One region of the Marinobacter sp. L-80 genome, then DNA from elsewhere that is predicted to be linked to it. Evidence: predicted binding sites of a transcription regulator. Region 1 holds the regulator's gene; each other region holds the start of a gene.
The links. The regulator sigma-54, encoded in region 1, starts transcription at its own class of promoters, with help from an activator protein. The targets are predictions, from matches to a motif close to ANTGGCATNNANNTTGCTNT.

Region 1 (9,847 bases):
AGAAATTCCCGGTTCAGCAGCCAGCCTACGTTGGCGCCGCTGATCTGCCCCACGGCCATACCGCGAATCACCAGTGTAAGCGTCTGACTACCAGCAATGCCGCCCATACTGGCAACAATTGGCATCAGCACTGCGAGCGCCACCACTTTGGCGATCGTGTCTTCAAATAGCCCGATGACGGCGGAGGCGGTCAGTGCCGTAATCAGGTTGATGCCCAGCCAGACGGCACGGCGACGGGTGGTTTTCCACACCGGCGCAAAGGTGTCCTCGTCTTCGTCCAGACCCGCCATACTCATCAGTGAGTGGTCCGCATCCTCCCGGATAACGTCAACCACGTCATCGATGGTGATCCGACCCAGCAGGCGGCCCTCCTCGTTTACCACCGGCGCCGAGATCAGGTCGTAGCGTTCAAACAATGTCGCTACCTTGGTGTCGGAGAGGCTCACGGGAATGGGCTCGATGTCGGTATCCATGACTTCCCGCACGGTGGAGGCGGGGTTGGAGACCAGCATTTTCGTGATGGGCAGCATGCCAATGAAATCGTCCCGGCGGCTGACCACGATCAGGCTGTCGGTCATGGGTGGCAGGGTGCGGTGCCTGCGAAGGTAGCGGAGCACAACATCGATACTGATGTCCGGGCGCACCGTAATGGTGTCCGTGTTCATCAGACCGCCGGCGGTGTCCTCCGGATAGGAGAGAACTTCCTCCACCCGTTGCCGGTCCTGCTCGTCCATGGTCTCCAGGACTTCCTGGATGACCGTATCCGGCAGCTGCTGCAGCAGGTCGGCCAGGTCGTCTGACTCGAAATCCTCGATGATGTCCGCCAGTTCCTGAGCGTTCAGCTGGCTCAGGAAGTAGCCTCGGATATCATCACTGAGATACTGGAGAACCTCGCCTTCGAGGTCTTTGTCCACCAGGTTCCACAGCAGGGCCCGCTGCCGGGGCGGTGAGGACTCCAGCAAATGGGCAATATCACTGGGGCTCAGGCCACCGTTCAGGATGCGGGCAACCTGCTTCAGTGCGCCACTGTCCAGCGCTTCGCTCAGGGAACGAAGGCGCTGGCGGGCCTGGCTTTTTTCCAGTATATCGGTCATGTATTTATTCTACTCACCTTCGCCGAAATAGTCGTTGATCAGTTCCACCAGTGCCTCGACGGCTTCTTCCTCGTCCGGCCCTTCGGCAACAAGTTCCACATCGGTCCCTTTGCTGGCGGCCAGCATCATCACCTGCATGATGTTCTTTGCGTCCACATCCCGGCCCTTGCCACTGATTCGCACGCTGCTGTCAAACTCGGAGGCGGTGGCGACCAGCTTCGCAGTGGCGCGGGCGTGCAGGCCCAGCTTGTTGATAATGGTGATCGGGCGGCGAATCATGGTTCGATCAGATCTCTTCCCGGGTCTGCAGGTGTGGCAGCTCGGTATGGCGTACCTGCACATTATTGTATTTTTGCCGGAAGTATTCACCCAACTGCTCGCACACATACACCGATCGGTGTTGGCCGCCGGTACAACCAATGGAGATGGTCATATAGCTGCGGTTGCTATCAGCAAACGACGGCAGCCAGGTATCCAGGAAGGCCTTCAGGTCGTCAATCATCTTCCGGCTTGCCGGCTCTTTCTCGAGAAACTCGATAACCGGCTGATCGGTGCCCACGTATTTCCTGAGGCTGGTATCCCAGTAGGGGTTCGGCAGGCAGCGAACATCGAAGACATAGTCGGAATCCAATGGCACACCGTGTTTGAAGCCGAACGACTGGAACAGCAGGGCCAGCTCCTGGTCTTTCCGGCCAACCACCCGTTGCTTCACCATGTCCCGGAGTTCGTACATGGACATGCCCGTGGTGTTCACATACAGGTCGGAAAGCTTGGAGAGAGGCTCAAGAAGCTTCTTTTCACTGGTAATGGCTTCCCGGAGGGATGTCCTGTCGTCACTCAGCGGATGCTTTCTGCGGGTGGCATGGAAACGCTGGAGCAATGACTGTTCGTCGGCGTCCAGGAAGATGATCTCAACCGTAACCCCGGTCTCCTGAAGGCGACGGTAGATCTCTTCGAAATTGGCCAACTCTCCGGAAAGGTTGCGGGCATCGATGCTCACCGCCATCTTTCCCAGCCGGCCAGGCTTGGTCTGGCTGGCGGCTTCCCGGGTGAGGGGAAAGAGCAGGCCGATAGGCAGATTGTCGATGCAATAGAATCCGAGGTCTTCAAGCACATGAAGGGCGGTACTCTTGCCCGAGCCAGACCTGCCACTAACGATAATCAGCTTCATGACCACCTTATCTCCACTGCAATGAATATCATCCGCCCGGGGCGGTCATGCGCTGGTACAGCGTGCTTGCGTCCTCGGATTGCCGGAGGCGATCACAGAACGACCGCTCATTGAACTTTTCAGCCAGTTGGCTGAGCAGCTCCAGGTGTTCGCTCGTTGCTTCCTTCGGGACGATCAGGGCGAAAATCAGATCCACCGGCTGATTGTCGATAGCATCGAATTCGACGCTTTCTTCCAGCGTCATCAGCACGCCCACCACGTGATCAAGTCCTTCCAGACGGCAGTGGGGAATGGCGATTCCCTGGCCAATGCCGGTGCTGCCCAGGCGCTCGCGGGAAATCAGGTTGTTGAAGAGCTGGGTCTCGCTGAGCGTGTTGTCCTGATGGTTTATCTGCTCGGCAATAAACTCCAGGGCCCGTTTCTTGCTGGACGCAGCTACCCTGCAGAGGGTGAGCTCCGGAGCAAGAATGTTCTCTATGGTCAGGGATGTGTCGCTCATGGATCGACTGCGTTTCCGTTAAAAAAAAGGCTGCGACACGTTACTCATGTCGCAGCTCGATTAGATGAATTGCATGAAAACAGTCAGTTAGCGAGAGCCGTTTCCGTGCATCCGGTCTACATTCTTTTCCTTGTGCTTGAGGATCTGACGGTCAAGCTTGTCGATCAGGGCATCGATGGCTGCGTACATATCCTCATTTTCTGCCTTTGCGTGAATCTCACCACCAACCACATGCAACGTGGCTTCCGCAATCTGGCGCACCTTTTCCACTTCCAGGGTCACCTGGCAGTTACTGATGTGGTCAAAGTGACGCTCGAGCTTCTCGAACTTCTCTGAAACATAATCCTTCAGTGCGGGAGTCAGTTCTACGTGATGGCCTGAAATATTGAGTTGCATAGGCGTCTCCTGTTGTCATCGTGCCGGCTCCCGGGAGCCGGTCTGGGTGCTGGCGCATTATGCGCCGGCGAATAGTACGTTGCGCCCGGACCCCGGGGTGTTCAGACCAGCCGCTTGCGTTCGTTCGAAGGCGGAATGTGCATGGCCTCCCGGTACTTGGCAACGGTGCGTCGCGCAACCTTGATTCCCTGTTCTCCTAGCATGGCTGCAATTTTACTGTCGCTCAACGGCTTTTTGGGCGTTTCCGCGGCAATCAGCTTTTTGATCATCGCGCGGATCGCCGTGGAAGAACATTCACCGCCTTCGTCAGTGCTGACATGGCTGGAGAAGAAATATTTCAGCTCGAAAATTCCCCGGGGGGTGTGCATGTATTTCTGGGTGGTGACCCGGGAAATCGTGGACTCATGCATCTCAACCGCCTGGGCGATATCAGAGAGGATCAGCGGTTTCATGGCTTCTTCACCCTGATCCAGGAATCCTTGCTGGTGCTCGACAATACGGGTCGCCACTTTCAGCAGGGTTTCATTGCGGCTCTGCAGGCTCTTGATAAACCATTTCGCCTCCTGCAACTGATCCCGCAGGTAGGTGTTGTCGGCACTGCTGTCCGCACGCCTTATAAGAGAAGCATAGCTGGCATTGACCCGGATGCGCGGTGCAATTTCAGGATTCAGCTCAACACGCCAGCGGCCATTGTGTTTGCGAACGATCACGTCCGGAATCACATAATCGGGTTCGGCCCGGTCAATGACATCGCCCGGCCGCGGATTCAGGCCGGTGATCAGCGCCAGGACATCCCGCAACTGGTCTTCTTTCAGGCGGCTGCGGCGCAGCAACTGGGCGTAATCGCGGTTGCCCAGCAGGTTGATGTAATGGGTAATTACAAGGCGTGCCTGGGCCAGCCAGGGTGTTTCCGGCGGCAGCTGGTTGAGCTGGATCAGCAGGCATTCCTGTAGGTCCCGGGCAAACACGCCGGGCGGATCAAAGTGTTGCAGGCGGTGAAGCACGGCTTCCACTTCATCCAGTTCAAGGGGGTCTTCATCGTTCTCATCCAGCAGTCCGGCGTGGATTTCCTCCAGCGGGCTGGTGATATAGCCCCGTTCGTCCACTGCATCCATCAGGGCATGGGCAATGGCCTGGTCCCGTTCACTGAGGTGCGTCAGATTGAGCTGCCATTCCAGGTGATCCTGAAGCGTTTCGGTCGGGGAATTACGGGTTTCGAAATCGTGATCGTTTTCGTCGTCGTTGCGGGCTGCCGGCGCTGGTGCGGACTGGTAGATGTCGTCCCAGGCGGTATCAACCGGCAGATCGTCCGGAATGTTGTCAGGAATCTCGTTCTCCGAGGACCAGTCCGGGCCGTTCTCGGATTCATCCCAGTCGCTGGCCGGTTCCGGGGCAGCTTCAGCGGCGGACTCGGTGGCGTTGGCCTCGCGCTCGTCGTTTTCGCTGGCTGCGTCGGTCTGGTCATCGTCCTCGGAGGTCTCCAGCATGGGGTTGGATTCCAGTGCCTGCTGGATTTCCTGCTGGAGGTCGAGAGTGGAGAGCTGGAGAAGCCGGATCGCCTGTTGCAGCTGGGGCGTCATGGTCAGGCTTTGACCCAGCTTTAACTGTAAGGAGGCTTTCATAACCATGGTTCAGGATCCGTCACTCATCAGCGCGTTGTGTCATAAGTCGTGAAAAAATCTTTATATGCCGGTTACTTGCCGTGATTTTAATTTACCCTAGCAAGTTCTTTGCCGAGTTTACTTGCTACAGATCATCAAAACAATCAGCCATTGGGTGTCAGAGTCTGAATTCGTCGCCGAGATAGACTTCCTTGACCTGCTGGTTGGCCAGGATGGCGTCGGCATTGCCGGAGGCGATGATGTGGCCGCCGGAAACAATGTAGGCATTCTCGCAGATGTCCAGGGTCTCACGCACGTTGTGGTCGGTGATCAAAACGCCAATGCCTTTGTCCCGAAGGTGCCGGATGATGTGTTTGATGTCACTGACGGATATGGGGTCCACACCGGCGAAGGGCTCATCCAGCAGGATGAAAGCCGGCTCCATGGCCAGGGCCCGGGCAATTTCCACCCGTCGCCGCTCACCACCGGACAGGGCCATACCAACGCTGTCCCGTATATGGGTGATGTGGAATTCCTCCAGCAGCTCCTCGAGCTTTTTCTGCCGGTCTGCCTTGGTCAGGCCCTGCCGCGTCTCAAGGATCGCCATGATGTTGTCGCGCACAGACAGTTTGCGGAAAACCGAGGCTTCCTGTGGCAGATAGCCGATGCCTTGGCGGGCCCGACCGTGCATCGGCAGCGGCGTGATATCCCGGCTGTCGATAGTTATCCGCCCGTGATCGGCAGGTACCAGCCCCACGATCATGTAGAAACAGGTGGTTTTCCCGGCGCCGTTGGGGCCTAGCAGTCCAACAATTTCCCCGCTTCGGATTTCCAGGGACACATCGATAACCACTTTTTTCTGTTTGTAACTCTTTGCCAGGTTACTGGCTCTCAGAACTGCCATCGGTTTCCTGTTTGTCAGTGCGTCTGTCGGCGCTTCGCGGCTGGATCACCATTTCTACCCGGCCAGTGCCATCGCCGGTCTCGGCGCCGCCTTCTGCGGTTACAACGCGGCCAGCGGTATCATAGTGAATCACGTCGCCGCGGAACAGGTTGCCATTCTGCTCAATCACCGCTTCCCGTTCAAAGGTCAGCTGGCTGTCGGTGGCGGACCAGGTAATATTCAGGGCGCGGGCGTCGGTTTCACCTCCACCTTCGCGCGCCGGTTGCCTGTATCTTGCGGGGGTTCCGGAGGCCTCGATGCGGCTCAGGCCGTTCTCTGTACGGTACAGGACCACACGCTCCGCGTTCAGGCGGGTATTGCCTTGTTCAAGTTCCACATCGCCGGTGTAAGTGGCAATGCCCTGGCCATCGTCCAGGCGGGCGTTGTCGGCGGTAACCTTGATGGGGATGTCGGAATCAAGGTCGAAAGCCGCCACCGGGCCAGCCATTGCGACTGTCAGCAGGGCGGCCAGCAGGCTCCGGTATCGGTTAGTTTCCGGTTTCATAGCGTCCTTCCACCTGGGAGTTCAGTTCCAGAATCCGCTCGTCAATCCACGCTTTCATGCCCGTGGCCCGGGTTATGCCGGTAACGTCGCGTATTTCTACGGGTGCGTCTGTATATACCATGCCCCGGTCATTATCCAGCGTCAGTGTTGATGTTGTCAGAGTGGCGTCCCGTTCACCAATACTGCGCTGAATCCGGACATTGTCAGTGAGATAGACCAGGTTCTGGTTCTGCAGCAGGCTGCCATTCTCGGCTTCAACAATCCAGGGCAGAACATTGTCGCCGCCATACAGTTCGGCACGGGGAGACTCCATGGTGGCCAGGTTACCTTCTTCAAACTGCTCAATGCGGGGGCTGGAGAACCGGATTTTCAGCTTGCCCGATTCGTCGAATGACGTGTAATTGCCATTGACCACAAAGCCGTCCGGTTCGGCATCGCCCCGCAGTGCGGCTGCCTCATCATCAATGACCGGCGGTTCATCGCTTTGCCAGAGCAAAAAGACCGCGGCCACCACGGTGCCAGCCAGCGCCAGTGTTCGCAGCCAGGGCCTGTCCGGGAGCCAGTTCACGCCTTGAGCTCCAGGTAGGGTGCAAGCGCAGCATCCAGCTTGCCATGGGCAGTCAGCAGCAGGTCGCAGGCTTCTCGCACCGCGCCCTCGCCACCCCGGGTTCGGGTGCAGTAATCGGCATGTTGCTGCACCAGCCAGTAACCATTGGGTACGGTGATTCCCAGCCCGGCAAACCGGAGCGCCGGCAGGTCTGGCAGATCATCACCCATGTAGGCGATGGCCTCAGGGCTGAGATCCATGGTGCTGACCAGTTCCTGCAGGGCCACTTTCTTGTCCTCACGCCCCTGCATCAGATGGGGGATGCCCAGATCCCGCATGCGCTTTTCGGTCAGGGGTGACTTCCGACCGGTAATAACGGCGACAGTAATGCCGGCTGCCATGAGTTGTTTGAGTCCCAGGCCGTCCAGGATGTTGAACGTCTTGAGTTCATCACCGTTGGCGCTGAAGTAAAGCTTGCCATCGCTCATGATGCCGTCCACATCCAGTGCGATCAGTCGAATTTTGGCGGCTTTTTCCAGCAGTGGCTCAGGCCATTGATGCTTCATGTTGAAAAACTCCTCATGGCCCATCAGATGACGCCGGCCCGCAGCAGGTCGTGCATGTTGATGGCGCCGATTAGAGCACCGCTATCGTTCGTCACGGGCAGGGCATTGATCTTCATTTCCTCCATGATATTCAGCGCTTCCGCCGCCAGATGATCAGCCTGGATGGTTTTACCATTCCGCGTCATCACCTCGTTGATGGGCGTATGATGAATATCAACTGACCGGTCCAGAGTCCGGCGCAGGTCACCGTCCGTAAATATGCCGGTAAGCGTGCCTTCCCCGTTTACGACGGTGGTCATACCCAGACCTTTGCGGGAGATTTCAAGGAGAGCGCCGCTCAGGGGTGTGCCCTCGTTAACAACGGGAATCTGATCGCCTGTATGCATGATGTCGGAAACCCGAAGCAGCAGCCGGCGGCCGAGGCTGCCTCCGGGATGGGAGAACGCAAAATCCTCGGCACTGAATCCGCGGGCCTCAAGCAGTGCAACGGCCAGCGCATCCCCCATGACCAGGGTGGCCGTTGTTGAGGAGGTGGGCGCCAGGCCCAGGGGGCAGGCTTCCACCATAACGCTGACGTCCAGGTTGGCGACGGCTTCCCGGGCCAGGGTGGACGTGGCATTGCCGGTCATGCTGATCAGCGGGGCGCCCATACGTTTGATCAGGGGCAGAATCGTGACCACCTCGCTGGTGTTGCCACTGTTGGAAATGGCGATGACAACGTCCTGCGGTGTGATCATCCCCATGTCGCCGTGGCTTGCTTCTCCGGGATGCACGAAAAACGACGGTGTACCGGTGCTGGCAAGGGTGGCCGCTATCTTGTTGCCGATGTGGCCGGATTTTCCCATGCCGGTCACGACAACACGGCCCTTGCAGTTCATGATGACTTCGCAGGCACGGGTGAACTGGTCGTCGATCCGGCTTTCAAGTGCATCAATGGCGTCACGCTCGATGCGAATGGCGCGGATGGCAGAAGATCGGAAATCGTGGGCAGTCTGTTCGGTCATCGGGCTAAGGGCCTGGCTATCGGGACATTGAAAATGTGGGGCAGAGTATACCATTTTCCCCCGGCAACGATGCCCGGTTACAGGAAGTTCAGTCAAACTGATCATTGCTATCAGTACATTTTGCGCTCTTTGGATTGAGCTCCGGCGCTCCATGGCATAATGTAGCGCCTCTTTGAAAGGTAAGGACTATGGATTCACCGGCTTACATATCGCTCAAGGATGTCGTGTTCTCCCGTTCAGGGCGCCGTATCTTCGACGGTGTCAGTCTGGATATTCCCCGCGGCAAAATTACTGCCATTATGGGGCCCAGCGGAACCGGTAAAACCACGCTGCTGCGTCTTATCGGTGGTCAGCTCAAGCCAGATTCCGGCAGTGTCATGGTGGACGGCCACGAGGTGCCAAAGCTCAAACGCAAGGCTCTCTACAGTCTTCGCGAACGGATGGGCATGCTCTTCCAGAGCGGGGCTCTGTTTACCGACCTGACTGTCTTCGAGAACGTTGCCTTTCCGCTCCGTGTGCATACCAAGTTGCCGGAAGACATGATCCGCGACATTGTTTTGATGAAGCTGGAAGCGGTTGGCCTGCGCGGAGCCCGCCAGTTGATGCCTTCGGAGTTGTCCGGGGGGATGACCCGCCGGGTTGCACTGGCCCGTAGTATGGCCCTGGATCCCGAACTGATCATGTACGACGAACCCTTCGCCGGCCAGGATCCGATTGCCATGGGCGTGCTGGTCAAGCTGATACGGGATCTGAACAGCTCCATGGGACTGACCAGTGTGCTGGTCTCCCACGATGTGCCCGAATCCCTGAGCATCTGCCATTACGCCTGCATTATTTCTGATGGCAAGGTAATCGGTGAGGGCACACCGGAGGAGCTCCGGGCGCATCCTTCCGGGAAGGTCCAGCAATTTTTGCAGGGGCAGCCGGATGGCCCGGTGCCGTTCCATTATCCGGCCGAAGGCGCCGCCAGTGACTTCGGCCTGTCGGGAGGTGCCTCTTGATTGACAGAATAGCGGCATTCGGACGCCTGGGGCTGGATATCGTTTCTTCATTCGGTCGTTCCGGTCGTTTTCTGGCGGGCGTTCTGGGCGGTGTTCCCCGCCCGGCAACGGGCTTCCCGCTTCTGATGAAACAGATTTATGCCGTTGGGGTGCTCTCTCTGGCCATTGTTGTGGTGTCGGGCCTGTTTATCGGCATGGTGCTGGGGCTTCAGGGATACACTATTCTGAGCGACTATGGCTCGGAAGCGGCCATCGGTCAGATGATTGCGCTGACCCTGGTGCGTGAGCTTGGCCCGGTGGTGACAGCATTGCTGTTTGCCGGCCGCGCGGGTTCAGCTCTGACGGCAGAGATTGGCTTGATGAAAGCCACCGAACAGCTATCAAGTATGGAAATGATGGGTGTAGACCCGCTGCGGCGTGTCATTGCGCCTCGCCTCTGGGCCGGGTTTATTGCCATGCCGGTACTGGCGGTGATTTTCTCGGTAGTCGGCATCTGGGGCGGTATGCTTGTGGGTGTGGA
Region 2 (9,847 bases), 190 kb from region 1:
TTTTTCGGGCTTTGACGTGTTTGCTTTCGGTGAAGCCGGCTCTTTTGAAGATGCAGGCTGTTTCGGCGCTGAGGGCTGTTTTGGAGCTGCAGGCTCTTTCGAGGCTGAAGGCTCTCCGCCCGCGGTCGGGCTTCCGCCCTTGCCGTGAAGATCGTCCAGCAGTTTCTCGAATTCGTCGTCGGTGATCAGGTCGTCGCCGCCAGCAGATCCGGCCTTGGCAGCCGGCTTTTCTTCTTTACCAGAAGCCTCTTCCTCGCCAGCTGGCGCACCGGCAAACTGACCTTTTCCGTGCAGTTGGTCCAGTAGCGCTTCGAATTCGTCGTCGGTTATTTCGTCGTCTCCAGAACTTTCCTGGTCACCGCCGGCCGATCCGGCGCTCGAAGCCGAGGAAACCTCCGCTGATTTCTCGTCCTGCAGTGCGTCCAGAAGCTGTTCGAACTCGTCGTCGGTGATGTCGCCACCGTCTTCTGCCGGTTCGCTCTCTTCCTGCTCAGGTTGAGCGGCAGCGGCCGGTGCCCCCTCGCCTTCAGGCTGGGCCAGGGCATCCAGACGGGCAATAAGTTCGTCCGGAGCCGGTGTCAGCTCCTCATGATTGCGGACCTGCTCAAACATGGCATTGACGTAGTCGAGTGCTTCTAGAACCACGTCCATCAGTTCGGAATCCACCTTGCGCTTGTGATTACGCAAGATGTCGAAAACGTTTTCCGCGGAATGGCAGCAGTTCACCAGCGCTTCAAGCTGAAGGAAGCCGGCTCCGCCTTTCACGGTATGGAAACCACGGAAGATGGCGTTGAGCAGATCACTGTCGTCAGGATGTCGCTCAAGATCTACCAACTGCTCTGACAGCTTTTCGAGGATCTCGCCGGCTTCTACGAGGAAGTCCTGCAAAATCTCTTCATCAGCATCAAACGCCATGCGTTACCCTCATTATTCAGAAACCGAGACTGGACAACAGGTCGTCTACGTCGTCCTGCCCCGAAACTACATCTTCACGCTCATCGGCCTTGATCTGGGGCCCGACGCCCTTCTCTGCAGACTCTTCTTTTTCTTCAATCTGGTGCACCGTGCCCGTGAGCTGGTCCACATGACTGGCCATCACCACCAGGCTGAGCATCTGCTCCTCAACCTCTTTCACAAGGGCGGTGACCTTCTGGATGACCTGACCTGTCAGATCCTGATAATCCTGAGCCAGCAGGATTTCCGACAGGTTGCTGTACATGGTGTCGGCATCGGTTGCCATGCTGACAAAAAAGCGATCAATCCGGCCGTACAGCTCGCGAAACTCAGCCGGCTGCATTTCCCGGCGACGCAGGCGCTGCCACTCATCACGCAACGCGGCGGCCTCGTCTCTGAGGGCATTGGCCACCGGCATGGTTTCCTCAACCAGGTCCATGGTCCGGTTGGCTGCTTCACCGGTCATCTGCACAACGTATTCGAGACGATCAGAGGCATCTGTCATCTTTGACAGTGCTTCCTGTTGCTCGGCGTTACGGGGATCAATCTGGAAGTTCCGGATTGCTTCGTGCAGGCTCCGCGTCAGCCGCCCTACCTCACGGTACAGACCCTGATCCCTGACTTCGCTGAGTTCATTGATCAGGGTCATGGCTTTGGCATAATCACCCGCATCAACACTCTCGGCCAGTTCCGCTGCCTGCCGCTGGAGCTTTTCCGTCACCTCCGGTTCAAGGCCCCGATGGTTCTTTTTGCTATCGCTCATGAGAGCCATCCGACCTCTGGTTACTGGATTCTTTCAAAGATTTTCTCAATCTTTTCCTTGAGCACGGCAGCGGTGAACGGCTTGACCACATACCCGTTTACGCCTGCCTGGGCAGCGGCAACGATCTGGTCGCGCTTGGCCTCAGCAGTTACCATCAATACCGGCAGGGTTTTCAGATTCTCGTCCGCCCGAACGGCCTTGAGCAGGTCGAAGCCTGACATGCCAGGCATGTTCCAGTCGGTCACCAGAAAATCGTATTTGCCGCTTTTGAGCATTGGCAGTGCCGTGTTGCCGTCGTCAGCTTCATCGGTGTTGGTGAAGCCAAGATCACGCAGCAGGTTCTTGATGATCCGTCGCATTGTGGAGAAGTCGTCCACAATGAGGATTTTCATGTTTTTGTCCAATGGGACCTCCAGTTAGTAACACCCGGAATTCGTTTGACCTTTGCGTTCAAAGTCTAGCAGGCCGCTGTTTTAACCGCTTATTGTCGGACCTTTGCTTCGGTTGTAAAGCATCGGTTACCAAAAACTACAGACTACCTCGTTGGCGACACAGACTGAACGCGGTCAGTTGTCCGATTCCTGACGCCAATCCGAGAGCCGTCCCCGAAGGCGCAGGGCTGCCTGGCTGTGAATCTGGCTTACCCTGCTCTCACTGACGCCGAGCACCGCGCCAATCTCCTTGAGGTTCAGTTCTTCCTGGTAGTAAAGGCTCAACACCAGCTTTTCCCGCTCCGGCAGGTCTTCAATCGCCTCAGCGAGGCTCCGCCGGAAGGCATCGGAGGACAACCCCTCAAGGGGATTATCCTGCGTCTCTGTCTGTTCTATCGGCAGCTCTCCGGATTCATTGAGCTCGTCGAGGCTAAAAAGTCGACCGCTGTTGGAACCGGAAAGGTAGGAGTGGTATTCGGGCAGCCCCATACCCAGCTCTTCGGCCACTTCCTGGTCGTGGGCTTCGCGGCCAAGTCTATCTTCAACGGCCTTGATGGCCTGGGAAATGCGACGGGCGTTGCGATGCACGGAACGGGGGACCCAGTCACCCTTGCGGATTTCGTCCACCATGGCGCCGCGAATACGGATACCGGCGTAAGTCTCGAAGGTAGCACCTTTGGTAGAACTGTAACGCTGGGCGGCCTCGAGCAGACCGATCATGCCGGCCTGCATCAGGTCTTCAAGCTGGACGGACGCCGGCAGGCGAGCCATCAGGTGAAGGGCAATTTTCTTGACCAGCGGCGCGTGCTGCTCAATGAGCTGAGCCGGCTTCTGCGCACTTGACTGGTTATAGATTCCGAGGTTTTTCGCCAATGTCATGTATCCGGTTTTTTGTTTGACTGGATCCGATTCAGACTTCGACGAGCCGCTCCACAAAAAATTCCAGATGCCCACGGGGCGAGGACGGCAACGGCCAGCTATCTACCTTGTCCGCCAGCGCCTTGATGGCCAGTGAAGCTTTCGCCCTGGGATAGGCGTCCAGCACCGCACGCTGCCGCTGAACCGCTTTCTTCACGGCCTCATCGTAGGGAACTATTCCTACGTATTGTAGTGCCACATCGAGGAAGCGCTCGGTGACCCGGGTCAGTTTTTCAAACAGATGCCGGCCTTCCTGCTCATTCCGAACCTGATTGGCAAGAATACGGAAGCGGTTGGTTCCATAATCACGGTTCATCAGCTTGATCAGGGCATAGGCATCGGTGATCGAGGTCGGCTCGTCGCAGACAACCAGCAGCAGCTCCTGAGACGCTCTCAGAAAACTGACCACTGACTCGGAAATCCCGGCGGCGGTATCAACGATCAGGACATCGATCTGATCACCCAGTTCGCTGAACGCATTAATCAGCCCGGCATGTTCCATGGGGCTGAGCTGGGTCATTCGTTGGGTACCGGAAGAGGCGGGGACAATCTTGATGCCACCGGGTCCATTCACCAGAACGTCCTTCAGATCACAATCGCCGGCCAGAACATCCTGGAGGTTGCGATTGGCAGTGATGCCCAGCAAGACGTCGATATTGGCCAGCCCCAGATCGGCGTCGAGCAGCACCACTCTCAGGCCTTTCTGCGCCAGGGCAATTCCGAGGTTCACCGACACGTTACTCTTGCCGACACCACCCTTTCCGCCGGAAACTGCAATCACCTGTACCGGATGTGCTCTGCTCATACTGTTTTTGGTCTCTCGCCACGTTTCGCCGGCTTTGTCTCCGACGCCTGTTGTCAATCTGTCCGGTCTCAGGCGTGCTCTTTCAGGCCCTCTGCGACCGCTTGCTGTTGCTGGAGTGTTTTCAGCCGATCCACGGCCAACCGCACCAGCGGAACGGCTTCTGCGTGGTGCAGGTCTTCAGGAATCTTCTGGCCGTCTGTGTAATAGGCTACCGGCAGACCGGTTTCCATCACAAACCCGAGAGACTCGCCCAGCGTCAGGGCCTCGTCGATTTTGGTCATCACACAGCCCGCAAGATTTGCCATCTTATAGCAATGCCACACGGATTTCATGATGCGAGGCTGACTGGTTGCCGAGACCACCAGATGGGTTTTGATATTGTGATGGCTGCGAGCCAGTTCGGCCAGCTGTTCCTGATAGCCTTTGTCCGCACTGGTCAGTCCGGCGGTATCAATCAGCACCAGATGACGGTCTGACAGCTCGTCCAGAATATCGTCCAGACTGTGGCTCTCATCCACGACCCGAACCGGCACATTCAGGATCCGACCGAACACGAATAACTGCTCGTGCGCCGCCACCCGATAGCGATCCGTGGTCACCAGTGCCACCGAGTCGGAACCGTGTTTGAGCACGTAGCGCGCGGCCAGCTTGCCAATGGTGGTGGTTTTCCCGGACCCTGTCGGACCCACCAACGCGTAGGCGCCGCCCTCATCCAGCCACTCCATGCGGGAGGTCCGAACCCCGGTACACAGCATTTTCAGGGACTGCTTCCAACCGTCTTCCAGGCGCCCCGCCTTGTGACGACGGGAAATTGACCCCGCCAGATCACTGCCGAGGCCGAACTCCTGCAAGCGCTCGGCAAGCCTCTGCTGCACGGCGGTGGTCGCAGAAACCTCCGGCTCCTGTTGCGGCCGATGGCCCTGCATCATGTCTTTGAGCGAGCTGATCTCGGCCCGCATCTGCGCCAGCTCATCAGAATAGGCTTCCCTCGGCGCCTGTGGCAGAAGTTCAATATCACCAAAACCACCGCTCACCTCTTCCTGAATGGCAGCGAACGAACCGGCGTAGCTCGCGCCCTGCGATGCCCGCTTTTCCCGTACTTCACGGATGCGGTCCCGGGACCGGCTCAGCTCGTCCTCAAGACGCCTGTGCTGGTCGGCCTGCATCTCGGCCAAGCGGGACCCGTTGGTGGCTTCTTCTGCCTGGTTGCCCAGTCGCTGGCGCGCCATATTCTCGTCATAATCCAGCGCCGTCACAATTTCGACACCGCCGTCGACCCGACGATTGGAAAGGATCACGGCGTCCGGCCCCATCTGTTCACTGACCTGCTTGAGCGCCTCGGCCATGGTCTGAGCAAAAAACCGTTTTACTTTCATGATGCCTCTTCCTCCACCGGCAACGCCGTGCCGGCGCTGTCCGCTCTGTCATCCGCGCCGTTACTGGCCAACGGACGCCACGATCGTAATCTGTTTGTTATCCGGAATTTCCTGGTACGAGAGCACATGGAGCCGCTCTACCCCGTAGCTGGCGAACTTCGCCAGCACCGGCCTCAGGGGCCCGGACACCAGCAGAATGGCTGGCTTGCCGAGCATCTCCTGACGCTGGACGCTCTCCTGAAGCGAGCGCTGGAGTTTTTCAACCATATTCGGCTCCAGAACCAGGCCAATATCTTCCTGTCCGCCGGATTGTTGACTCTGCTGAACAGACTTTAGCAATAACTGTTCCAGATCCGGATCCAGGGTGATCACCGGTATCTCTGATTCGTTGCCGCAGATACTCTGGACAATCATCCGGCGCAGGGACTGCCGCGCAACGGTGGTCAACAGCTTCGGATCCTGACTCTTCGGATGCACGTTCACGATGGCCTCGGCAATGGACCGCATGTCTCGGATCGGCACTTCTTCCTTCAGGAGGTTCTGCAGCACTTTCAGCAGCAGACTGATGGATACGGTGGTGGGTACCAGTTCCTCGGCCAGCTTCGGAGAAATCTTTTCAAGCTGATCCAGCCATTTCTGGACTTCCTCATGGCCCAGCAGCTCGTGGGCGTGTTTCTGCAGTACCTGGTTAAGGTGGGTCGCGACCACCGTACTGGCATCGACCACGGTATAGCCGAGCGTCTGGGCCTGCTCTTTCTTGTCTGGCTCAATCCAGCTGGCGTCCAGACCGAACGCCGGATCCTTGCCTTCAATGCCTTCTATCTTTCCGAATACCTGACCGGGGTCGATGGCCAGTTCGCGGTCCGGATGGATTTCCGCTTCGGCAATCGTCACGCCCATCAGGGTGATGCGGTAGACGTTGGGCATAAGATCGAGGTTGTCTCGAATGTGGACCGAGGGCATCAGGAAGCCGAGATCCTGGGACAGCTTTTTACGAACGCCCTTGATACGACTGAGCAACTGGCCACCCTGTGACTTGTCCACCAGCGGGATCAACCGGTAACCCACTTCCAGACCGACAATATCGACAGTGGACACATCGTCCCAGCCCAGCTCCTTGGTCTCTCCGGGGGCCGGTAATTGACGCCCCTGATCGCCGCCAGCGTCACCGCCTGGAGGCAGATCACGACCCGCCGGCCGTGGAGCCGCCCCGCCCGCGCCCCTAGTCGGGAATGCGCCATCTTCTTCGACGGTCTGTCGCTGGTGCTTCCAGATATACCAGGCAGCGCCGGCGGCCAGTGCACCCAGACCCAGGAAGGCCACGTGGGGCATGCCGGGAATCAGACCGAGAATGATCAGGATAGCGGCGGCAATGGACAGCGCCTTGGGCGCGCTGAACATTTGCTGGAGGATCTGGCCGCCCATATCCTGGCTGGAGGTAACCCGCGTTACCATGATTGCAGCAGACGTGGACAGCAGCAGCGAGGGAATCTGTGCCACCAGGCCGTCACCAATGGTCAGTAGCGCATATCGCTCCATGGCCAGCCCGAAATCCAGACCGTGCTGCAGCATACCAATGGCAATACCGCCAATGATGTTGATGGCAAGAATCAGCAGGCCGGCAATGGCGTCGCCCTTCACAAACTTGGACGCACCGTCCATGGAGCCGTAGAAATCCGCTTCCTGGGCGATTTCGGCACGACGATGCTTGGCCTCATCCTGATTGATCAGGCCGGCGTTCAGGTCCGCATCAATCGCCATCTGCTTGCCGGGCATAGCATCCAGCGTGAAACGGGCGCTCACCTCGGAGACCCGGCCGGCACCCTTGGTCACGACCAGGAAGTTGATGATCATCAGGATCGCAAACACCACCAGACCCACGGCGTAATTGCCGCCGATCAGAACGGCGCCGAAGGATTCGATCACTTTACCGGCGGCATCGCCGCCTTCGTGGCCGTTCAGCAGAACAATCCGGGTAGACGCCACGTTCAGGGCGAGACGCAGAAGTGTGGCTACCAGCAGGACTGTCGGGAAGGACGCAAACTCCATCGGCCGCAGGGCGTAGACACACACCAGCAGAATGACAATGGACAGGGTGATGTTGAAAGTAAAGAACACGTCCAGGAGGAACGCCGGCATGGGCAGAATCATCATGCCCAGCAAGCCCATCAGCATGATTGGTATGCCCAGGTTGCCCCGCGTCAGGGTTTTGACGTTATTGAGGACTAAAGCTCTGTCCATGCCGGATACTTCTCCGATTGGCCGTGCCTGCAGGCGTTTTGAAGGTCGAAAATCTGACACCGGAGCGTCGTTTGGAAGGGTTATCGCAAGATCCGTACCAGCCCTTAGTGGATTTCACGGAACCGGCCATTTGCGGCCTGACTCCCCTTGCCAGATGCGGTATCCTTGCGCCATTTGATCGCGACGCCAAAATTCCAACCAGACACACAGGTGACCCCATGCCAATCCACGAGGTAAAACACCCTCTGATCCGCCACAAGCTCGGCATCATGCGCCGTGCGGATATCAGCACCAAGAATTTCCGGGAGCTGGCACAGGAAGTCGGTGCACTCCTGACCTACGAGGCCACCAAAGACTTCAATCTGCAGGAAAAGACCATCGAAGGCTGGGCAGGGCCGGTTAACGTGGAACAGATTCACGGCAAGAAGGTCACCATCGTGCCGATCCTGCGGGCCGGCCTTGGCATGCTTGACGGTGTCCTCAGCCTGATTCCGGTGGCCCGGGTCAGTGTTGTCGGCCAGATCCGCAACGAGGAAACCCTCGAGGCCAGCACCTACCTTGAAAAGCTGGTGGGCGAACTGGACCAGCGTATGGCCATGATTGTCGATCCGATGCTCGCCACCGGCGGCTCAATGATCTCCACCATTGACCTGCTCAAGAAGGCCGGCAGCACCGAGATCCGGGCCCTGGTGCTGGTTGCCGCGCCCGAAGGTGTTGAAAAGGTTCTGGAAAAACATCCGGACGTGTCTATCTACACCGCCTCCGTTGATGAGCGCCTCAACGACAAAGGCTACATCCTTCCGGGTCTCGGCGATGCCGGCGACAAAATCTTCGGCACCAAGCAAAAGGACGTTTAAGAATGCAGGACCATACCAACGACCCGGTCTGGAAACAGGCCATTGCTGGCTCCCAGATGCTGCTGGTGGCGTTCGGCGCGCTGGTTCTGATGCCACTGATTACCGGGCTGGATCCCAACGTGGCCCTGTTCACCGCCGGCCTGGGCACCCTGATCTTTCACGTGGTGACCGGCGGTCAGATCCCGATTTTCCTCGCGTCGTCCTTCGCCTTTATTGCCCCCGTGATTGCCTCCAAAGGCAAGTTCGGCATGGAAGAGACACTCGGCGGCCTGATGGCAGCGGGTATTCTCTATATTTTCCTCAGTGGACTGGTGCGGCTGCGGGGCACCGGCTTTGTCCGCCGCCTGCTGCCGCCAGTGGTTATCGGCCCGGTGATCATGACTATCGGTCTCGGCCTGGCGCCGGTTGCCGTTCACATGGCCTCCGGCCGCACCGGTGATGGCGCCAACCAGCTGATTCCCTACGACACGGCGATCTGGATCGCCATGATCTCGCTGGCCGTAACCATCATCATGTCGGTCTGGTCGAAAGGCATTTTCCGGCTGATTCCGATCATGTTCGGCGTTATCACCGGCTACATCCTCTCCGCGTTTGCCGGTATCGTGGATACCACGCCAATCCGGGACGCCGCCTGGTTCGCCGTTCCCAACTTTGTTGCGCCGGAATTCAGCTGGGGCGCCGTGCTGTTCATGATCCCCGTCGCCATTGCCCCGGCCATTGAACACATCGGTGACGTGCTGGCCATCGGCAACGTGACCCGAAAGAACTACCTGGAAAAGCCGGGCCTGCACCGCACCCTGCTGGGTGACGGCCTGGCCACCAGCGCCGCCTCCATGCTTGGAGGACCGCCCAACACCACCTACTCGGAAGTCACCGGCGCCGTTATGCTCACCAAGAATTTCAACCCCAAGGTCATGTGGTGGGCTGCCTGCATCGCCATTGTTCTGGCTTTCGTTGGCAAATTCGGCGCAGCACTGCAAACCATCCCGGTGCCCGTCATGGGCGGCATCCTCTGCCTGCTGTTCGGTTCCATTGCCGTCGTTGGCCTGAACACACTGATCCGCCACCAGGTAGATCTGTCGCAGTCTCGCAACCTGGTTATCGTAGGCGTTACCCTGGTGTTCGGTATTGGCGGCATGGTGCTCGGGCACCTCGAAGGCATCGCGCTCTGTGCGGTGGCTGCCATCATCCTGAACCTGATACTGCCCGGCAGCCGCGAGGCATGGGGTAAAGCCGTCTATGAGCAGAAAGCCGACTGACAGCTCCGGCATGCCCCCCCGCGGCATTCGGTTACGGCAGAAACACCCTCTGCTCCACATGGTCGAAGCCGATCTGCCCGACATGGCCGCCCGCAAGGCCCTCCGCCTGATGGCCACCGGCCGACTGGCCGCCGCCATGGCCAAACGCCCGGGCTCGGTTTACCTCTCCGAAAGCTACTACCAACCCCGCCAGCCGGTGCTGAACACTACCCTCAAAGTGCTCGGTGGCGTCCTCGGGGCCGT
Region 3 (9,847 bases), on a different contig from region 1:
TGCCAGTAACCGTGAACAATGTACCTTGCCTGATCTTGAAACCGAAGGTGAGCACAGCGTTACCATCAATCTCTACAACGATGACGGCTCCGTATCCGGTACCAGGGAGCTGACACTTCCGACGCGCCGCGTCTTCGTCAAGGTTACCCTGGATCAACCGTCGGTAACCCGGGTAGCGGTAGCTTTTGAGCTTTTGTCTGACTATGACGCATCCAGTTGCGACGTCGGATTCTCGCCTCCACACCAGAACTGCGATCACAGTGCCTCCAATGCGGGAGATGCCATCCTCGGCACGGACATTGTCGGGTTGGGCAGCAACAGTTCATTGCCTCCCGATGAGACGGGGGAAAGCGAGCTGGACTATATCGACTATGAGCTTGACGAACAGGGTTTCTATACGCGCGGTGTGATCACACTTGAGCCGGGTATTACCGAGTGTTATCTGCCATTGGAGGTGGTCGAGGACAGCTTTGCCGAGCCCGTCGAGTCCCTTCGCCTGGCACTGACAGAAGTGCGATCCGGTCTGGCCGGTCTTGGCAGCGGTAACGGTGGTGTCGTTACCAATTTGTCCATTCAGGACAACGAGCCGGTTCTGTCGCTGGAAACTGTAAACGGTGGCGGCAGGGATACGCTGAACGTGGGTGCTGTGCGCGAATACGTCGCGAGACTCTCTGGAGACAGAGACCGGGATATTTTTGCGAAGCTGAGCCACACCGAAGACTCCACCGCACGTCTCGAATCCGAGTTCGTTATCGAGCGACTGGAAGACGGAAACTGGGTTGAGAATGACGAACTGATTTTTCCAGAAGGGACCGATGAAGTGCCTTTCCGGATTCGGGTACCGGAGGCTGGCTATGCCAACCCGGCCTTCAGTGACCGGTTTATCCTGCTGGGCCTCAACGAGAACTTCCAGGCCGGTCGAGAGGATTATGCCCGGGCGGAGGCTGAAAACCTGATCCGGGTCAGCCTCAACGAGCTGACGTCTCCGCTTGCTCTGAACCCTGGCGACGGCTTTGTGGCCACAGACATCTCGATGGGCCATGACGGCAGGCTGTTCGTTGCCGGCTACGACACCCAGGATAACGACCGGGTGCTGGTGCGGATTTTTGACCAACGAGGCACTCAGTTGCAGCAGGTTGACATATCCTCTGCGAGCGACAGCCTGAGCGCTCCGGATCCGGTCATAAACGTGGTGCAGCGGAAGGTGACCGAGGGTGGGACCAAGGTAGACCGGTTCGAATTTGTCGTGGCCTACAGCACCGATCAGTCGGTGGCGGGAACGTCCGGTCTGGGCCGCCTGGATTCAGTGACATCGCTTTACTGGTTTGATTCCGCCACCAACGGTGGCGAATACGTTCCCACCTGGACCATCCGGACCGGAACGGATGCTGATGATCAGGTTCGCTGGGCCGGAATCAACCGTGACACCGGCTATGTCATCCTGGCCGGGGAAACGGAAGGTGTGTTTGATCAGCAGCAGGGATCGGGCGGCAGGGACAGCTTCCTGCAGCGAATTGATACTGAACTGGACGGCAACACGCAGCAGCCTGCGGTTGCCTGGACCCGCCAGGCCGGCTCAGCAGCCGATGACCGTGTTGCCGGCGGCAGCACAGAATCTGTGAACCCCGGGTTGTTTGGTTCGGCCGCGGGATCTGTGGAAGGCGCTTCAGTCATCGGCGGCATTGATGCCTTCTTCTTTAACGCCTCCAGTGCCACCAGCGAACTTGATGTCAAACAGGTTGGCACCACTGGCGATGAACCGGTTTCCAACGGACTGTATACCGGTAGCACGCTCTGGCTGATTGGTGCCAGTGATGGATCCTATTCTGTGCTGGAGCAGGACGAGGAAGACCCCGTTCTGGAGAGGGAGGCGCTTTCCAGTGCTGCCGGGTTCCTGCTGGGATATTCAGCCGCCGGGAATGTCAGTCGGGCCTTCACCCTGAATGACGAAGACGATCAGTCCAGCGAGGCATTTCTTGGGTTGGCTGATTTCGATGGCGACATGGTTGTGGCGGGTACCACGAACGGCGACTTCGCCAGCGGCGGTGTGGTGTCCGGAATGGAGCAGGGCATCGCTGCCCGGGTATCGCTGGTTACAGAACCGGAGACGGAAGAGGAAGAGTCGGAATTCAGAAACAACTGGCGATACCAGCTTGCGGCCGATGACTCTGCCATAGTGGATCTCGAAAACTACCGCGATGACGAAATACCTGCATTAACCCGAGTCGGCAACAACTGGTATGTGCTTCTCTTCAGTCCAGAGGGAGAACTGTTGACGCCTCTGAATTAGGGAACGTGGGGGCTACACCGTTCCCTGATGGCGGCCTGAGCTGGCGTAGAGTCGCAGGTAGTCCGTGCTGGTAACAATTCCGGAGGCGGCGCCTTTCGCATCTACCACCAGGGCGGCATTGAGCTGGTGGGCCAGCATAAGTCTGGCAAGCTGGTGGGCATCGGTCTCGGGTGAGGCTGTCAGGAAGGCGGGCAACTCGATGTGAACCAGGCTCTGGCTCATGGCATCGGCTTCATTCTCGTGAAGCCAGCCCAGGAGCCAACGCAGGTCGACAAGGCCGGCAACGTTGTTGTCCGCCATGATCACAAGGTGGTGCACCTGGTGCTCGTCCATGACGGTTAAAGCCTCAGAAATCGTTGCAGACGCCGGAACGGAATACAGGGTTTGAGACGAGATGCTGGATACCGGCAGATACGGGCGGTCTTCACGGCGCTCGCCAGCGGCCGCCGCGCCGTATTCCTCCAGTGCTTTGTAGCGACCGGCATTGGCGGCCTGCTGGAACTCGGCGTCCGTTGCCTCACTTCGGCCAGGATTGATGCTCTGGGTTTCTGCCAGCTCTGTAACATCACCCACGGGCCTTGCCCGGAATGTTTCCGGTAGCCGGGTTCCGACCGGGCGGCCGGGTTCGCTGACAAAAATGGACATGGGTTCTCTCCGTGACTATGCCACCATTTCGATGGTTATCGGCAGTCTGACCGGAAACTTCAGCTGGAGTTTATTACGAAACCACCACATTCGTCTGATAGAGGCGTCGGGTTTCAAGGCGTTTGGCCAGGTTCGCGGGAAGGCAGGGAGGTTGTCCGGTGAGCAAGTCAGCCAGATATTCGGCCAGGAGCGGTGCGTAGGTCAGTCCTTTGCTGCCAAGGCCAGTAAGGAGGTAAAGGCTATCGAGATCGCCGCTCTCGCCGTCGAAAACGGGTCCGGCCACCGGCTGGTAGTCATGGGTGGTGCATCGGAAGGCAACCCGGCCACTGAGTTCCTCCCCGCGAAGCGCATCGCTTTCATCGGAAAACACCGCAGGCAGCATCGAGCCGAGTTCGTCGATGTTCTCGTTATGACTTTCCACGGTGGGCAATGGGTTGTTATCACGTAGATCGAAGGTTGCGCCGGTTACGGCAAACTCGCCCAGTGCAGGGTTCAAATACCGGTTACCACAGATAACGGCCGTTGGGCCTCTGAGAGCTGTCGCTGGCAGGTGGCTAACCTGGCCACGAATGGCTTTCAACCGGAAACGACCCTTTGTCGGGATAAGCTCCGGGCTGAGATGGCCCGAGCAGATGACCACCCGGTCAGCGGTGATCGATCTGTTGTTTTCCGTCGAAATGCTCCATGTGCCGTCCGAACGCCGAAGATTGTTGACCTCGCTATGGAACACCGTGGATATCAGCGGGTGGTTCGCCAGTTCCTTGCAAAGGTTTGCGGGTTCGAGCCAGCCACTGCCGGGGAACCAGAGCCCGCCCGATTCCGTTGGCACGCCTGTCAGGGCGCTGGCCTGTTCCCGGGTCACCGGGTAAAAGATACTCCGGGGGTAGTCGTTCCTTTGGAGAAACCTCCGCTGCCGGTCCGCTTCCTGGGGATTGTGGGCCAGCTGTAGCAGGCCGGTCGGATGCCAGTGCTGGTCGCGCCAGTTGTGGTAGAAACGCTGCGCGAACGAGAGTGCTGTGAGCGCCAGCTCGGTCTGGTCGTTGAACTCTACGCCCAGCTTCACATACAGGGCGCCCTGGGCGTTGCCCGAGGCTGCTGCACCCGGGCCATGGGCGTCGATCAGTGTTACCGGGTATCCCCGGTCTGCCAGGTTTCTTGCCAGTGCGCAGCCGGCAACACCTGCGCCGATGATTAAGATCGATTCCTGTTGTTCCGTGGGAGCCGTTTTGATGGGTGCCGGGTTCTCCGCGACAAGAACGCCTTTCAGCATATCCCGTTTGCGACCGTATCCGGCGGTTTTTTCCATCCGGAATCCGGCCCCCATCAAGGCCCGACGAATCCGGCCAACGGAGGTAAAGGTCGCCAGAGTTGTACCCGGCCTGCTGTGTGCACGGATCTTGTTGATGATGTTTTCCAGCCACATATCCGGGTTGCGGGACGGAGCGAACCCGTCCAGAAACCAGGCGTCGGCTTGAAAATCCAGGGATTGCCAGGCGTCGTTAATGTCGCCGAAAAATAGCGTCAGTCGAACCTGCCCCCCGGCCAGGACCAGCCTGTGTACCCCACGCACCAGGGGTGGGTAATGCAGAAGCAGTTCGTCGGCCAGCGCAGCCAGTTCGGGCCACTGTGCCAGGGCCCGGGCCAGGTCCTCGTGGGTGAGGGGGAAACGTTCAACGGAAACGAAGTGCAGCGTCGCCGCATGGGCCGGAGCGTGTCGCTGCCAGGCTTGCCAGGCGGCGAGAAAGTTCAGGCCGGTTCCAAAGCCGTTTTCGGCAATAACGAAATTGCCGCCCTCGGGAATCTGTGCGAAACGTTCGGGCAACTGGTTGTGTTGCAGGAAAACGTAGCGTGTTTCCTCGAGACCATTGTCACGGCTGAAATAGACATCGCCGAACCGGATGGACTCCGGGACGCCGTCGTGCCAAGCCAGTTCAGCGGGCTCTATTCCGGGCGGCAGGGGAGCACGGTCCACGGTGTCAGCCTTTGGGGTCGACCACGGTGACGGTTTCGATGATCACAGGTTCAACCGGCACATCGGCCATCCCCTGTTTGCGGGTGGTCTGTTTGCGGGCAATGGCATCGACAACGCCCATGCCCTCGATCACCTTGCCAAAAACCGCATAACCCGGGCCGCGAACTCTGGCGTTCAGGAACCCGTTGTCGGAAAGGTTTATAAAGAACTGGGACGTGGCGGAATCAGGCGCACTGGTGCGAGCCATCGCAATGGTTCCACGAAGGTTCGGCAGTGTCTCTTTCGCTTCATTGCGGATAGGGGCCCGAGTGGACTTGCGGGAGAGATCCCGGGTGAAACCGCCGCCCTGGATCATGAACCCGGGTATAACCCGATGGAAGATGGTGCCGTCGAAAAAACCGTCTTCGGCGTACTGCAGGAAATTGTCGACCGTTTCGGGCGCAACATCCGGGCGAAGCTGAAGCTCGATAGCGCCTTCACTGGTCACCATGCGGACCTTTGGAAGTGGATCACTGGCCGGCTGCTCATTGGTTTGCGCCTGCACCGCGGCAGTCGGCATGAGCAGGGCGAACGCCATAAGCAATACGGGAGTCACAGTTTTCAGGGGTTTTACCATGTTTGTCATTTGCAGCCGTTCTCCGTGTTATTAGCAGGTGTGTTTCCTGCGACAATTCGGCGAATTCTGTTATCAGGTGCCAGATCTTACCAGATGGTGATGGTAAAACGGGCACTGCATCCACGCACATCGTTGTGTGATCGGCTAACCTTCCCGATATCGGAAGTCATGGATCACACTGGCCGGGCCGGGTTGTACGGTTTTCACTGTTTAAAAGGAGACACTGGGTGAGAATCCGTCAGGGATTTGAAGAGAAATCACGCCTCGGGCGATTGCTTATCAATCGTGGGTATCTGTCTGAGGGGCAGGTCAACGAAGGCCTCAGGCTTCAGCGCGAAACCGGACAGCGCCTGGGTGAGGTATTTATCCAGGCGGGCTGGATCAGCGAGAAGGAGCTGCATCGTGTCCTCAAGCACCAGTCCCGCTATCGCAACGCTGCCGCCCTGGTAACAGCGGTCACGCTGCCATTCCAGCCCCTGGTAACCTTTGCGGCCAGCAATTCGGCCGAGGCGTCACAGGCAACGCTGGAAGCCGGCGAACTTTATGAGAGAGGCAATCTTGCCCTCATGAGTGAAGCCGAGCTGGCGGCGATTTCGGGTCAGGGCGATCCGACCCTGCTGCAGCGCATTGGTATTGTCAGCAATATGGCGGAGAACCCCGCAGGAAATGGGGAGCAAGGCACCGAGGCATCCGCAGATGTTATTGAAGGTCTCAAGCTTTCCGCCAATATCTTCGTGCCGGTTCTGAACTTTCTGGATTCAGATCTCAGCATTTCCGGCGTGCACTATCGTGAAGGGGAGCCACGTTATCGGGTAAGAGAAGATGGCGCCCTGATGCTGGCGTTCCCTGAGCGCATCGAGGAAATCCGGATGGACAATATACGGGTTACGGGAGGCCAGGGAGCTTCAATGGGCAACGTGAGCATTCACGACATCCGGTTTCATCCCGACTCCCAGATGACCATCTACACCCGATGAAGTGGAAAGCATGGCTCGGCAGAGCCATGCGTCCGGGCTCAGGCGCTGGCGAGCACCGTGCTGCTTGATACCGTGGTCTGCTGACCCTGTGCACCGTACAGCTTTTGCTGGCCGGTGGCGCCGCGAAAAATATCGGTGAGTCTCGACAAACGCTTTTGCAAGTGGCTGATCACGCGACCATTGGTCTGGTTCAGCGTCTGACAGGTTCGCAGCTTCTGGTCCGCTTCCTGCCAGAGTTCGAAGAGATCCGAGAATCCGGCGCTGCGAATAAAGCGGGAAGGCTCGCCACCTTCGGGGCGATATCCCATTTGTACGAGCGTTCGGATTTTCTGTTTGGCGCGTTCGCGGACTGCACCGAGGAGATCGTTCTTTTCTCTGGTCAGGGCGTCCAGCTGGCGGAGGTCGGAATTCGCAAGGCAGGTCTTTTCCTTGCCAAGAACGTCAGCCAGTGTTTCAAGCTGGCTGATATCCTGGGAAAGAAGGGTCTTCAAATCATCAATTGCGGCCATGGTCTACTCACCCGAAAATGCTTTCATCCATCTCAAGCATTTTCTGGGCCAGCTTCTCGGCGTCAATCTTGTACGTGCCATTTTCAAGGGCGGAACGAATCTGCTCGATGCGGTCGTCATCCATATCCGGATAATCGCCCAGCTTTTGTTCGAGCTGCTTCAGGTTCTTGGCCTGATTGCTCAGGCTGACGTTCTCACCACGGGCCCCCTGGGCCTGTGTCTTCGCCTGTTCGTTGGATGCCGGCTGGGTATTCTGTGCGCCGGAGCTTTTGTCGGCCGTGGTTCTCTGGGTGTTGACCTGGCCGGGGCCAATTCCATTTAAGTCAACTGACATATCTGTACCTGCTTGCCTGTCGCGCCACGAATGCGGCGCTTACTCGAGTTTATGTCTTCTTAACGGCGGCGCCGCGAAAACCTTTAGTACTTTTAGCACTTTTTTTCATCTGCGTTTACGACCGGTTTTGCGGCATTCACTTGCCGCTCCGGCAAGCCTCTGCCGCACGCGGCTCACATCGGAATTTCCACGTGGCCCGGCGCGACAACGCTGGCTCTTATCGTGCGCGATGAGCGCAGGTTCTCAACCAGAACCTGTTCGCCAACGCTGGCGCTTGCCAGGGCTTTGCCCCGGGAACGTACTGAAAATCCACCGGTTTTGGCGGTGATGATAACATGATCGCCCCGTTCGACCGCATTCGGGGCCGAAAGCATGTCTGGTGTAACGAGCGAGCCGGCATTCACTGCGCGCCGCACTTCCATGCCAATTGCCTGCTTCGAGTCCGTAATCACGCCACGTCTGGATGAATTGATTTCAACAGACTGTTTCGCAAGCAGCCCTTCGGTTATTCGCTCTCCACGTGTGAGTGGCCTCGCTGCCACCAGGGCTGGCCCATGGATAGAGACTGAAGCGGTGACAAACATTCGCCATGGACGGGTTCCTTCGCAGGCTACCTGCAACGACGGGCTGGTGCTTTTCCATGGATCCCCGCTGAACTCTACACTCAAAGGCTTTTCGCACTCGGCGAGAGCGAGGCGGCTGTCGATGGAACCGGGTTCGAAGGAAACGGTGTAGCCATGCTCGGCCTGTTCAGACGCAAAGCTGTCCAGAAACGCCAGGGTCGCTTTCTGAATCTGTTCGGCCGTCGTTCCAGCAAGGAGCGGCGTGCTCAGGCCAGACATTAGCAGTAGTAGGGCGAAATTCGTGATGCGCATACGTATCAGTTTGTCCTATGCTGTCAACAACAGGGCAGAAAAGCCCGAATCAGGCTAAGGATTCGGTAAAAGTGGCCGTTAAATGGGCTGACCCACCCCTGATATGACGGGTTTCCGTCGATCAGGCTATTATTCAGTGAACAGCAAGATATATGCCGTTGTAATTCCGGCAAGCCAGGAGAATCGAAATGGCAGGGGTTTTGGACAGTGTCAACCAGCGCACTCAGATGGTCGGAAAGAACCGCCTCGAGCTGCTTCTATTCCGTCTCAGGGGGCGTCAGATCTACGGGATCAACGTGTTCAAGGTGAAAGAGGTTCTGCAGTGTCCGAAGCTGTTCTCCCTGCCCAACAGCCGCCCGGTCGTTCGAGGCGTAGCCCATAGCCGGGGCGAGACTATCCCCATTATCGATCTGAGCATGGCAATCGGTCTGCCCGGTATCCCGCAAGAAGAGCTCTCCACCAGTTTCGTCATCATCACTGAATACAATCGCAAAACGCAGGGTTTCCTGGTGAGCGGTGTCGAGCGAATCATGAACATGAACTGGGAAGAAATCCTGCCGCCACCCAAAGGTGCCGGCAGGGATGTCTATCTAACCGCTGTCACGAAAATAGATGATAAGCTTATTGAAATCATTGATGTGGAGAAGATTCTTTCAGAAGTTTCTCCGCTTGCGGAGGACGTGACCGAAGCCGTCCTGAGTAAGAGCGCGGAGCGCGTGCCCGGACATCTACCCGTGTTGGTGGTGGATGATTCGTCCGTGGCCCGGCGCCAGATACAGCGGTGTCTCACCGCAATCGGCATGGAAGTGGTGCTGAAAAATGACGGCAAGCAAGCATTCGAATATCTGAAAGAAATAACGGCGGACGGTTCGCGGGCCAAAGATCACTTCTCATTGATCATCTCCGATGTCGAGATGCCGGAAATGGATGGCTATACCCTGGTTACCAAGGTGAAAAGTGACCCGGCCCTGGCAGATATGTTTGTTATGCTCCACACCTCACTCAGCGGTGTGTTCAACCAGGCCATGGTGAAAAAGGTCGGGGCCGACGACTTTATGGCAAAGTTCAGTCCGGACGAACTGGCAGAGCGGGTGATGGAAATCATCGACCAGGGTTGATGGAGCCGCTCAAAGATTCACTCAGAACAGAGACCCAATGAAAGCGGAAATAACGCCACAGGAATATGAAGCCTTCAAATCGTTCCTGCAGGATGCCTGTGGGATTTTACTGGGCGAGAACAAACAGTACCTGGTAAAAAGCAGGTTGCGCAGGATTCTCGAAGAGAACAGCCTGAGCACCCTGGGTGAACTCCTTGAGCGCCTCAAGCGTCCCGGCCGGGGCGGCCTAAAGGAAGTGGTCATCGATGCGATGACAACCAATGAGACGCTGTGGTTCCGTGACAATCATCCTTTCCGGATACTTCAGGAAAAGCTGCTTCCTGAATTCGCTGAACGCAGTTCGGGCCAGCCTCTTCGGATCTGGTCGGCGGCCTGTTCAACCGGCCAGGAACCATACTCCATCGCCATGATCGTGGAGGAGTTCCGGCGGGCAAGGCCCGGCAAGCTTCGCGATGTGAAAATTACTGCCACTGATATCTCCAAAAGCGTTCTCGAAGTCGCCCGCAAGGGC

Region 2: a site for sigma-54 is predicted at 7,571-7,590, ahead of flhA (flagellar biosynthesis protein FlhA). Genes of this name have one in related genera too.
Region 3: a site for sigma-54 is predicted at 8,359-8,378, ahead of flgA (flagellar basal body P-ring formation chaperone FlgA). Genes of this name have one in related genera too.

The regions. Positions count from the first base shown of each region.
Region 1 covers NZ_JBSXOI010000077.1:522,175-532,021, reverse strand. The annotation lists gene mgtE (magnesium transporter) at 1-1,094, opposite strand, end outside; gene AC13E3_RS22085 (HPr family phosphocarrier protein) at 1,104-1,373, opposite strand; gene rapZ (RNase adapter RapZ) at 1,381-2,265, opposite strand; gene ptsN (PTS IIA-like nitrogen regulatory protein PtsN) at 2,294-2,764, opposite strand; gene hpf (ribosome hibernation promoting factor) at 2,852-3,160, opposite strand; gene AC13E3_RS22065 (RNA polymerase factor sigma-54) at 3,262-4,788, opposite strand; gene lptB (LPS export ABC transporter ATP-binding protein) at 4,940-5,665, opposite strand; gene lptA (lipopolysaccharide transport periplasmic protein LptA) at 5,643-6,209, opposite strand; gene lptC (LPS export ABC transporter periplasmic protein LptC) at 6,193-6,777, opposite strand; gene AC13E3_RS22045 (KdsC family phosphatase) at 6,774-7,322, opposite strand; gene AC13E3_RS22040 (KpsF/GutQ family sugar-phosphate isomerase) at 7,346-8,326, opposite strand; gene AC13E3_RS22035 (ABC transporter ATP-binding protein) at 8,515-9,327, shown strand; gene mlaE (lipid asymmetry maintenance ABC transporter permease subunit MlaE) at 9,324-9,847, shown strand, end outside.
Region 2 covers NZ_JBSXOI010000077.1:333,956-343,802, forward strand. The annotation lists gene AC13E3_RS21085 (chemotaxis protein CheA) at 1-915, opposite strand, end outside; gene AC13E3_RS21090 (protein phosphatase CheZ) at 932-1,717, opposite strand; gene cheY (chemotaxis response regulator CheY) at 1,738-2,121, opposite strand; gene AC13E3_RS21100 (RNA polymerase sigma factor FliA) at 2,284-3,027, opposite strand; gene AC13E3_RS21105 (MinD/ParA family protein) at 3,059-3,871, opposite strand; gene flhF (flagellar biosynthesis GTPase FlhF) at 3,940-5,247, opposite strand; gene flhA (flagellar biosynthesis protein FlhA) at 5,308-7,488, opposite strand; gene upp (uracil phosphoribosyltransferase) at 7,707-8,345, shown strand; gene AC13E3_RS21125 (uracil-xanthine permease family protein) at 8,348-9,604, shown strand; gene AC13E3_RS21130 (hypothetical protein) at 9,585-9,847, shown strand, end outside.
Region 3 covers NZ_JBSXOI010000066.1:100,696-110,542, forward strand. The annotation lists gene AC13E3_RS10840 (hypothetical protein) at 1-2,290, shown strand, start outside; gene AC13E3_RS10845 (CBS domain-containing protein) at 2,303-2,935, opposite strand; gene mnmC (bifunctional tRNA (5-methylaminomethyl-2-thiouridine)(34)-methyltransferase MnmC2/FAD-dependent 5-carboxymethylaminomethyl-2-thiouridine(34) oxidoreductase MnmC1) at 3,009-4,907, opposite strand; gene AC13E3_RS10855 (peptidylprolyl isomerase) at 4,912-5,523, opposite strand; gene AC13E3_RS10860 (cyclic di-GMP-binding domain-containing protein, MshE-related) at 5,751-6,500, shown strand; gene AC13E3_RS10865 (flagella synthesis protein FlgN) at 6,539-7,009, opposite strand; gene flgM (flagellar biosynthesis anti-sigma factor FlgM) at 7,017-7,343, opposite strand; gene flgA (flagellar basal body P-ring formation chaperone FlgA) at 7,517-8,218, opposite strand; gene AC13E3_RS10880 (chemotaxis protein CheV) at 8,407-9,336, shown strand; gene AC13E3_RS10885 (CheR family methyltransferase) at 9,374-9,847, shown strand, end outside.